Regions from separate parts of the Cobetia sp. 1AS1 genome, predicted to be linked through region 1. Evidence: predicted binding sites of a transcription regulator. Region 1 holds the regulator's gene; each other region holds the start of a gene.
What was found. The regulator sigma-54, encoded in region 1, starts transcription at its own class of promoters, with help from an activator protein. The targets are predictions, from matches to a motif close to TGGCACNNNNNTTGCTNT.
Positions count from the first base shown of each region.

Region 2: the regulator sigma-54 is predicted to act here: its motif matches at 1,646-1,663, upstream of QD280_RS11180 (NarK family nitrate/nitrite MFS transporter).
Region 3: the regulator sigma-54 is predicted to act here: its motif matches at 1,748-1,765, upstream of QD280_RS15235 (HAD-IIB family hydrolase).

Region 1 covers NZ_JARWKU010000004.1:129,626-132,902, forward strand. Annotated here, with positions in the region: gene raiA (ribosome-associated translation inhibitor RaiA) at 1-208, opposite strand, end outside; gene QD280_RS09200 (RNA polymerase factor sigma-54) at 869-2,317, opposite strand; gene lptB (LPS export ABC transporter ATP-binding protein) at 2,551-3,277, opposite strand, start outside.
Region 2 covers NZ_JARWKU010000005.1:258,789-262,065, reverse strand. Annotated here, with positions in the region: gene QD280_RS11190 (CmpA/NrtA family ABC transporter substrate-binding protein) at 1-702, opposite strand, end outside; gene QD280_RS11185 (ANTAR domain-containing protein) at 753-1,328, opposite strand; gene QD280_RS11180 (NarK family nitrate/nitrite MFS transporter) at 1,891-3,249, shown strand.
Region 3 covers NZ_JARWKU010000010.1:166,423-169,699, forward strand. Annotated here, with positions in the region: gene QD280_RS15225 (TRAP transporter small permease) at 1-243, shown strand, start outside; gene QD280_RS15230 (TRAP transporter large permease subunit) at 243-1,544, shown strand; gene QD280_RS15235 (HAD-IIB family hydrolase) at 1,849-2,745, shown strand; gene QD280_RS15240 (hypothetical protein) at 2,787-3,277, shown strand, end outside.

The sequences.
Region 1 (3,277 bases):
TGTTGGGGTCTTCTGCCAGGGCGTGGAGGTCAGCGCCTGCCGCGTGCAAGGTGCAGGCAGCCTGCTGGCGCTCCTTCTCGATCGACAGTGTCACCTGAACATTGGTGATGTTGTCGTAATGCCGTTCGAGGCGAGCGAGCTTCTCGTTGACGTAATCGCGGAGAGGATCGGTAAGTTCCACATGATGCCCGGTGATATTCACTTGCATGGACACGCTCCTTTATCCAGCGGGTTGCCATTCAATTGTAACCCTTTTTGACTACGAGCAAACCCTGATCGGACGCTCTGCAACAGGCTTGACGGCCACCGTCTGGCGATGTTTTCGCACCCTTGCCAGTGGCGTCAGATGTCGTGAGCGTCTGTACCGACAATGCCCAAGCTTTGCGCAAAGATCAACGCTGCGCTGCATCGTGGCTCAGTGCTTGTCTTCAACTCAGTGAGGGGTATCGGAGTGGACTTCAAGGGCACGTCTGATGGGTGGTGCGTGAAAGACGCGCAAGAAGGCGGGTTTTCGTCGCCAATCCCTGCATGTACGTCACCTTTCAGGCGCTCCGATTGCGTGGAGCAAGCGGCGTTCCGGGAGGTTCACCGGGTGTCATCCAGGTGCAATACGCGCAAAAGTGACTTTAAAAACATGCGATTGACGGTGAATGACGCTGCCGTAACGGCGGTTTTTTACCGTCATCCTGCGCGCCGTCATGTGCCATGACGGGCAATTGGCGAGCGGTTGCCGGGATGACAGGGAACGCGACAGGCGTACCGCTGCCCGCGAAGTCAGAGGCTGATGAGCGGAAAATCCAGCGCTTGAGGTTGGCGGCGGCTGCCATTGTGGAGGTGAAAGCAGGGCATGGCAGCCGCAGGTGACGGGTCAGGCCAGACGCTTGCGCTCGCTGGAGGAGGGGATGCCCATCGCTTCGCGATACTTGGCCACGGTACGGCGTGCGACCTCGATGCCATCGCTGGCGAGCAGATCGACCAGCCGCGAGTCGGAGAGAGGCTTGCGGGCCGGCTCTTCCGCGATCAGCTTGCGGATGCGGGCACGAATGGCGGTGCTTGAGTGGGCGTCGCCATTGCCGCTGCCACCGACCTGGCTCGAGAAGAAGAACTTGAGCTCGAAGACGCCGCGCGGGGTGTGGATGTACTTCTGGGTCGTGACCCGCGAGATGGTCGATTCGTGCATCTCGACCACTTCGGCGATGTTGGCCAGAATCAGCGGCTTCATGCCTTCCTCGCCTTGCTCGAGGAAGTCGATCTGGCGTGCCATGATCTCGCGGCCGACCTTGAGCAGGGTGTCATTGCGTGATGACAGGCTCTTCATCAGCCAGCGCGCTTCCTGCAGGTTGTCCTTGAGGAAGGTGTTGTCGGCGGACTTGTCGGCACGCTTGATCAGTGCGGCGTATTCCGGCTGGATGCGCAGCTTGGGCAGCGCTTCCGGGTTGAGCTCGACCTGCCAGCCATGCCGGGTATGGCGCACCAGCAGATCAGGGATCACGTAATCGCTGGCGGGCTCGCCCCAGGCGGATGCCGGACGCGGATCGAGCGCACGTACCAGGCGAATGACGTGGTCCAGCTCGTCATCGTCAAGGCTCAGGCGCCGCTTGAGCAGCTTGCGATCATCGTTGCCCAGTGCCTCGAGGAATTGGCGTACCAGGCGGCGCGCCTGCGCCAGCAGCGGCAGATCATCCGGCAGCAGCGCCAGTTGCAGCAGCAGGCATTCGCGCAGATCACGGGCAAAGACGCCGGTCGGGTCGAACTGCTGCAGACGCAGCAATACCTGCTCGAGCTCGGAGGCCTTGAGGCCGGGCAGGCCCTGGCCACGCAGGCCATCGACCAGCTCATCGAGAGACAGGCTCAGATAGCCGGCACCGTCGACGGCATCGATCAGGCTCTCCGCCATCTGGCGTTCACGGCCATCGAGGTCGGTCATCGCCAGCTGCCAGCGCAGGTGGTCCTGCAGGCTCTCGACGCTGGTATTGCGATCGAAGTCCGGCCCTTCTTCGCTCCCGCTGCCACTGCCGGAGCTGGTCAGGCTACCGGCGTGGTCCTGGTAGAGGTCCGACCAGTCACTGTCGAGGGGGTATTCCTCGGGAATCTCGCTCGAGGAGTCGGCAGTGGAGATCTCGCTCGAATCCTGTGTCTCGACGACATCCAGCGACTCGTAGTCCTCGTCGAGCTCCAACATGGGGTTGGACTCGAGGGCTTGCTGAATCTCCTGACGCAGGTCGAGCGTCGACAGCTGCAGCAGCTGGATCGCTTGCTGGAGCTGCGGCGTCATGGTCAGCGAGGTGCCGAGGCGGAGTTGCAGGGTGGGTTTCATGGAGTCAGTCAATTCACGGCAAAGGAACGTGCTTACTACGCTATACCGTGACTCGGGGCACTGACAAGAGGTTGTCGTGAATATTCAAGCAACTTGCATGCCATGTTTCCACCAAGGTGGTATGGACGTCATGCATGCGTCTGATGTCAGACATGAAAAAGCCGCTACGCGATAAAATCACGCAGCGGCTTTCGAAGCTTTCGCCTCCGGTGGGCTCAGCGCAGCCGCTGACCCTAGAGCGTGAACTCGTGGCCCAGGTAGACGTCGCGCACCTGCTGGTTGGCCAGGATGGAGTCCGCATCACCGTGGGCGATGATCTGGCCATCGCCGACGATATAGGCGGTGTCACAGATATCGAGTGTCTCGCGCACGTTGTGGTCGGTGATCAGCACGCCGATGCCACGATCGCGCAGTTGGCGCACGATGCTCTTGATCTCGCCCACCGAGATGGGGTCGACGCCGGCGAAGGGCTCATCGAGCAGTACGAAGTCCGGCTCGGTGGCAAGCGCCCGGGCGATCTCGACCCGTCGACGCTCGCCGCCGGACAGGCTCATGCCGGCGCTGGCGCGGATGTGCGTGATGCTGAATTCCTCGAGCAACTCTTCAAGGCGTGCCTTGCGGCCATTGCGATCCAGGTCCTTGCGGGTCTCCAGGATCGCCATGATGTTGTCGGCCACCGACAGCTTGCGGAAGATCGACGCCTCCTGCGGCAGATAGCCGATGCCGGCGCGTGCACGCTGATGCATGGCGGCAGCGGAGAGGTCCTGGTCATCGATGGAGACGTTGCCGGCATCGGCGCGCACCAGCCCGACGATCATGTAGAACGAGGTCGTCTTGCCGGCGCCATTGGGGCCCAGCAGGCCGACGATGTCGCCCTGGCGGATCTCCAGCGAGATGTCCTTGACCACCTTGCGGCCCTTGTAGGCCTTGGCCAGATGGCGAGCGCTCAGCGTACGCGGA
Region 2 (3,277 bases), on a different contig from region 1:
CTCCGCCCAGTCCTCGCGCACGCCCAGCACCTTTTCCTGCCCGAAGCGCCAGATATCGTGACTGCCCGCCACCACCTGCCCCATGCCCTGCGCCGCCGCCAGACTGTTCCAGGGCTCACCGACACAGAAGCCATCCAGCGCACCGCTGGCCAGCTGTGCCGCCATCAGCGGCGGCGCCACGGCGCGCATCTCGACGTCGCGGTCCGGGTTGATGCCGCCCGCCGCCAGCCAGTAGCGCAACAGATAACGATGCGAGGAGAACGGGTGCACGCTGGCCAGCTTGAGCAGCGGCTCACCGCGCTGCTTGCGCTCATGCACATGCGCCGCCAGCGCCTTCGCGACCTGCAACGGGCTGGAGAGGTCGTGGCCGTCCTCGCCGAGGGTGGCCATCAGCGCGCGGGACAGCGTGATGGAGTTGCCGCCCAGATTCAGTGTCATGGCGCTGATCACCGGCGTGGCGCGGCCATCCAGGCCCAGGGTCGAGGTCAGCGGCATCAGCGCCAGCATCTGCGCGCCCTGCAGCACGCCGGTCTGCAGGTCATCACGCAACGCCGCCCACGAGGGTTGCCACTTGAGTGTCACCGCCAGCCCCTCCTCGCGGAAAAGCCCCAACTGCTCAGCGACCACGAAGGGCGCGGCATCATTGAGTGGCATCAGGCCCAGCGTCAGCTGATGGCCATTCAGGGGTACATCTGTGGGCATCACGCACACCTCTTGAACGATCGAGAGAGAAGGACAGTACGGCGACCGGCTCAGCGCCGACGCGCGGCCTTGAGCAGCTCATCGGCCAGCTCATGCAGGGCCAGGCGCCGGTTCATGGCGGTCTTGCGCAGGTATTGGTAGGCGGCATCTTCACTGAGCCCACGCGTCTCCATCACCACGGCCTTGGCACGATCGACGCTGCGCCGCTGCACCAATGTGGTCTGGGTACGGTTGAGCTCCCCCTTGAGCGCACGGTGCGCCTCGAAGCTGGTGATGGCGACCTCGACCATGCTGCGCACCATCGCTGGCATGACGTGGTCCACCACATAGGCCGAGACACCGGCGCCGGCCGCCTCACGCACGAGGTCCGGGGCATCTTCACTGGCCAGCATGATCATCGGCTTGGGATAGCGTCGCCCCAGCTGGCCGAGATGCTCCAGGGTGTCGCGGCTGGGCAGGTCGGCGTCGATGATCACCGCATCGGGCTGATGCTGCTCGACCAGCGCGTGCAGGTCCTCGTGCTCGTCAACGCGCAGCGCCACCTCGAAGCCGGCGCTCAATAGCGCCTGCTCCAGCGCGGCGGAGCGCTCACTGCGGACATCGACGATCAGCACGGTCACGGGCATGTCAGGTTTCCTTGGGTCGGGCATGAGACTTGCCGTACACCCAAGCAGGATTCGTGCCGCAATCTGGTGCAACCTTGCGGCCAAAGGCCTTCAGAGCGGCCGAGCCGAAAGCGTCGCTGCACTGCAATGAGGCACGCGCCTGCCCGACCCTCCCAGCGCCAGTCGCGTGCGCCAGACTGGTACCTCGCGCCTCGATGACGCACCGCCAGCGCGCATCGAGCGCGCCTCCAGCCCGGGACACCGCCTGCGCGTGCCAGCCTACTGCCCTCGCCAAGCCATTGATCTTCTGGGACTTGTCCCGCCCACACCCCCGCAACTGGCGCGCTACTTGCTTTGTTCCTGTCACTTGCCGCACAGACGCTCTGCTGCCGGCAACCATGGCATCACCGACTGCTGCCATCGCTATCCATGACGTGGACCAGGCTCTTCGGAGTACGAGTGCGTCGAACCAGGCCCCTCAATGACGAGGCGCCCTTGCTGTCGTTCATTCACAGCCGTTCGACCACTCGCCGAGCACACCTGACTTCGTGCCCGGCACCGACGCTGAATCAGGAGCCCACTCATGGATATCCGCAACAAGGCCAGCCGCATCCGGCTGTTCAGCTTCAACACCCCGCAAATGCGCGCCTTCCACATGTCGTGGTTCGCCTTCCACGTCTGCTTCTTCGGCTGGTTCGGCATCGCGCCGCTGATGGCCGTGGTGCGTGACGACCTCGGCCTGACCAAGACCCAGATCGGCAACACCATCATTGCCTCCGTCGCCATCACGGTGATCGTGCGCCTCGCCATCGGCGTGCTGTGCGATCGCATCGGGCCACGCAAGGCCTACACCTGGCTGCTGTGCCTCGGCTCGCTGCCGGTGATGTGCATCGGCTTCGCCGACAGCTTCGAATCCTTCTTCCTGGCCCGTCTGGCCATCGGTGCCATCGGCGCCTCCTTCGTCATCACCCAGTACCACACCTCCGTGATGTTCGGCCCCAACGTGGTCGGCACCGCCAACGCCACTACCGCGGGCTGGGGCAACCTGGGCGGCGGCACCACCCAGATGCTGATGCCGCTGGTGATGGCCGGCCTGCTGATGCTGGGCGTCGAGCAGACCCTGGGCTGGCGTCTGGCGATGGTCGTGCCGGGCATCGTGCTGTTCCTGACCGGTATCGCCTACTACTTCTTCACCCAGGATGCGCCGGACGGCAACTTCAGCGAGCTGCGAGAGCGTGGTGAGCTGCCCAAGGCCGAGAAGGAATACAGCATGCGCGCCACCTTCGGCGCGGCGGCACGCGACATTCGCGTCTGGGCCCTGTTCCTCGTCTATGGCGCCTGTTTCGGGGTCGAGCTGACCATCAACAACGTCGCCGCCATCTACTTCTTCGACCACTTCGATCTCGATCTTGCCACCGCCGGTCTCATCGCGGGCCTGTTCGGCCTGATGAACCTGTTCGCCCGCACCCTGGGCGGTGTGTTCTCCGACCTGTTCGCGCGCCAGTCCGGCCTCAAGGGCCGCGTGCGCTGGCTGTTCATCGCGCTGCTGTGTGAAGGCGTGGCGCTGGTCGGCTTCGCCCAGATGGAAACCCTCGCAGTCGCCATCGGCATCATGCTGGTCTTCAGCCTCTTCGTGCAGATGGCGGAAGGCGCGACCTTCGGTATCGTGCCCTTCGTCAATCGCAAGGCACTCGGCGCGGTCGCCGGCATCGTCGGCGCGGGCGGCAACGCGGGCGCGGTCGCCGCGGGCTTCCTGTTCCGCAGTGAAGAGCTGACCTACCAGGAAGGCCTGATGTACCTGGGCATGGGCGTGATCGTGATCTCGCTGTTCGCGCTGCTGGTGCGCTTCAGCGCCGCCACTGAAGCCGAGGAAAGCCGCGCCTACGACGCCGCCGTCGCGGACCGCAAGCAGCAGAGCGAGCAGCAGCCCGCCTCGGCATAAGCGGACTTCCTTCTCCCCGAGCCAGACA
Region 3 (3,277 bases), on a different contig from region 1:
AGTCCGCTGGGCGAGTGGCAGCTGGAGCGATCCGGCACCTCATGGAATCCGCCGTTTCCGGCGCTGACCAAGGGCGTGATCCTGTTCGCGCTGGCGGTGATGACCCTGCAGGCGCTGTGGCATCTCTACCAGACCTTCTTCTCGCCCCGTCCGCCCGAGGGCGGCAGTGAGGGAAGTGGCGCATCCGACGCCACTTCCGATGCCGCTCCCGACGCCACAGCTGACCACAAGGAGCCGCGCTGATGGATATCGCAACGGCTACGATGCTGCTGGTCGGCGGCATCTTCGCGCTGCTGGTCACCGGCCTGCCGCTGGCCTTCGTCACCGGCCTGGTCGCGCTGGCCTACACCTTCGGCTGGTTCGGCCCGATGGCGCTGCCGCTGGTCACCAGTCGTGTCTATGGCTTCGTCACCGAGTATTCGCTGGTGGCGGTGCCGATGTTCGTGTTGATGGCCTCGCTGCTCGATCGCTCGGGGATCGCCAAGGACCTGTTCAATGCCATGCGCGTGATGGCAGGGCGACTGCCCGGCGGCGTGGCGATCCAGACCATCGTGGTGGCGTTCTTCCTCGCCGCGATGTCCGGCATCATCGGCGGCGAGATCGTGCTGCTGGGGATTCTGGCACTGCCGCAGATGCTCAGGCTCGGCTATGACAAGCACATCGCCATCGGCGTGGTGTGTGCCGGCGGCTCGCTGGGCACCATGATGCCGCCCTCCATCGTGCTGATCATCTATGGTCTGATCGCCAACCAGTCGATCGCGGACCTGTTCACCGCGGCGATCACCCCGGCCATCGTGCTGATGGCAAGCTACATCATCTACGTGCTGATCCGCTGCCTGCGCAACCCTTCACTGGGGCCGGTGATGCCCGAGGAGGAGCGCCGCGCCAGCTTCCAGAGCAAGCGTGAGCTGCTCAAGGCCATCGGTGTGCCGGCGGTCATCGCGGGGCTGGTGCTGGGCTCCATCTACGGTGGCGTGGCCTCGGTGACCGAAGCCGCGGCGATGGGCAGCTTCGGCGTGCTGGTGGCGGTGATGCTGCGCGGCGAGTTCTCCATCACCCTGATGCAGCGTGCGCTATCCCAGACCATGAACACCTGCGGCATGATCATCTGGATCGGTATCGGCGCGGCGGCGCTGGTCGGGGTCTACAACCTGATGGGCGGCAACCGCTTCGTGTCGAGCATGATTCTTGGCCTGGATATCCCGCCGCTGGCGATCATCATGGTGATGATGGCGATCCTGCTGCTGTTGGGGCTGTTCCTCGACTGGATCGGCATCGCGATGCTGACCCTGCCGATCTTCGTGCCGATCATCGTGCAGCTCGGCTACGACCCGGTATGGTTCGGCGTGCTGTTCGCGGTCAACATGCAGGTGTCCTTCCTGTCGCCACCCTTCGGGCCTGCCGCCTTCTATCTGAAAGGCGTGGCACCGGAAGGCATCAGTCTCAAGGATATCTTCGTCTCGCTGCTGCCGTTCATCGCCATCCAGCTGTGCGTGCTGGCGATGTTGCTGCTGTGGCCGCAACTGTCGCTGTGGCTGGTCTAGTCTCTACAGACGTTGCCCGCTTGCCGAAGACTCGACGCCCTCGCAGATGCGAGGGCGTCGTCGTTGGTGACGAAAGATTTGCGCCGTCGTGTGGCGGGGCATCATGCAAGGCAGGCTTTGTGCTCTCTTGTGGTGCAAATGAGCGGACGCACAAACACGGTCACGATGAGAGGGGGCAGGCTGTCATGGCAGATGCACCATCTTGGCACATTCCCTGCAATGCTCTTGCAATGCCTGTCCGGTGCCACGAGATCCTGTCGAGGTGACCCCCGACACGCTGCAGCACTTCACGAGGAGAGTTCACATGTCAGAGACTCAAGCACCGCTGTTGTTGCTGACCGATCTGGATGGCTCGCTGCTGGATCACCACGATTACTCGCCGGGGCCGGCGCGCAGCTGGCTGACCCGCCTGCGCGCGCGCGGTGCCTGGATCGTCCCCAACACCTCCAAGACGGCGGCCGAACTGGCGCCGCTGATGGACTCGCTGGGCTTGGCGGGCCAGCCGTGGATCGCCGAGAACGGCGGCGTGGTGGCGTTGCCGGCCGATTGGCTGAGCGCCTACCCGCTGGAAGAGGCCAGCACCCCGGATGCACACGGCCTGTGTCGTATCGCGGTGGCGATGCCCCGCGACAGGATTCTCGCGGTGCTGGAGGAGCTGAGCGGAGAATTCGCCTTCGAGGGCTTCGCCTCGATGTCGGTGGCGAGAATCAGCGAACTGACGGGGCTGGGGGAGGGCGACGCGGCCCTGGCGGGACAGCGTGATGCCAGTGAACCGCTGGTGTGGCGCGACGCGCCGGAGCGTCTCGAGGACTTTCGCACGCGCCTGGCCAGTCATGGCCTCAAGCTGACACGTGGTGGGCGCTTCCACCATGTGACCGGGGACAGCGACAAGGGCGTGGCAGCGCGCTATCTGATCGCCCGCTACCGGCTCTGCGAGCGGGTGCGCCCCTGGACGCTGGGCTTCGGTGATGGCGCCAATGACCTGCCACTGCTGGCCGCCGTCGACAACGCTGTGCTGATCCCCGGCGTCGGTGATACCTCACAGCGTGATCGGGAGCTTGCCGATTATCCGCAACTGGCGGATGAACGCCGCTGTTTTCGCGCCAATCTCCCCGGACCGCAGGGATGGGTCGAGGGATTGCGTCACTGGCTGGCCAATGGCCAGCCGGAAGAATGGACATCCAGAGGTCTGGGCGCCTGACGCCTGCCTGATGCGTGTCTTCGGCATGACAAGGAGCTGACATGAGCGATTTTTACCAGAATGGCATCATCACCAACTTCCATAACCTGACCGATCGTCCGGTGGAAGATCTCGAAGCGGACCTGATGCGCTTCTCCCGCAAGCGACCGATGAGCCTGATTCTGCCGTCGCTGTATTCCGAGCTGGAAGGCCCGGCGCTCAAGCATATCGTCGAGGAGCTGGCCCAGGTGCCCTACCTCAGCGAGATCGTGATCGGGCTGGACCGCGCCGACCGTGACCAGTTCGAGCATGCCAAGGAATTCTTCTCACATCTGCCGCAGCATCACCGCATCCTGTGGAACGACGGCCCGCGTCTGCGGGCGCTGGATGAGGAGCTGACCGAGCATGGCCTGGCGCCGATGGAAGCCGGCAAGGGGCGCAATGTCTGGTACTGCTCCGGTTACGTGCAGGCCTCGGGCATCGCCGAGGCGGTGGCACTGCATGACTGCGATATCGTCACCTATGACCGCGGCCTGCTGGCGCGGCTGATCTA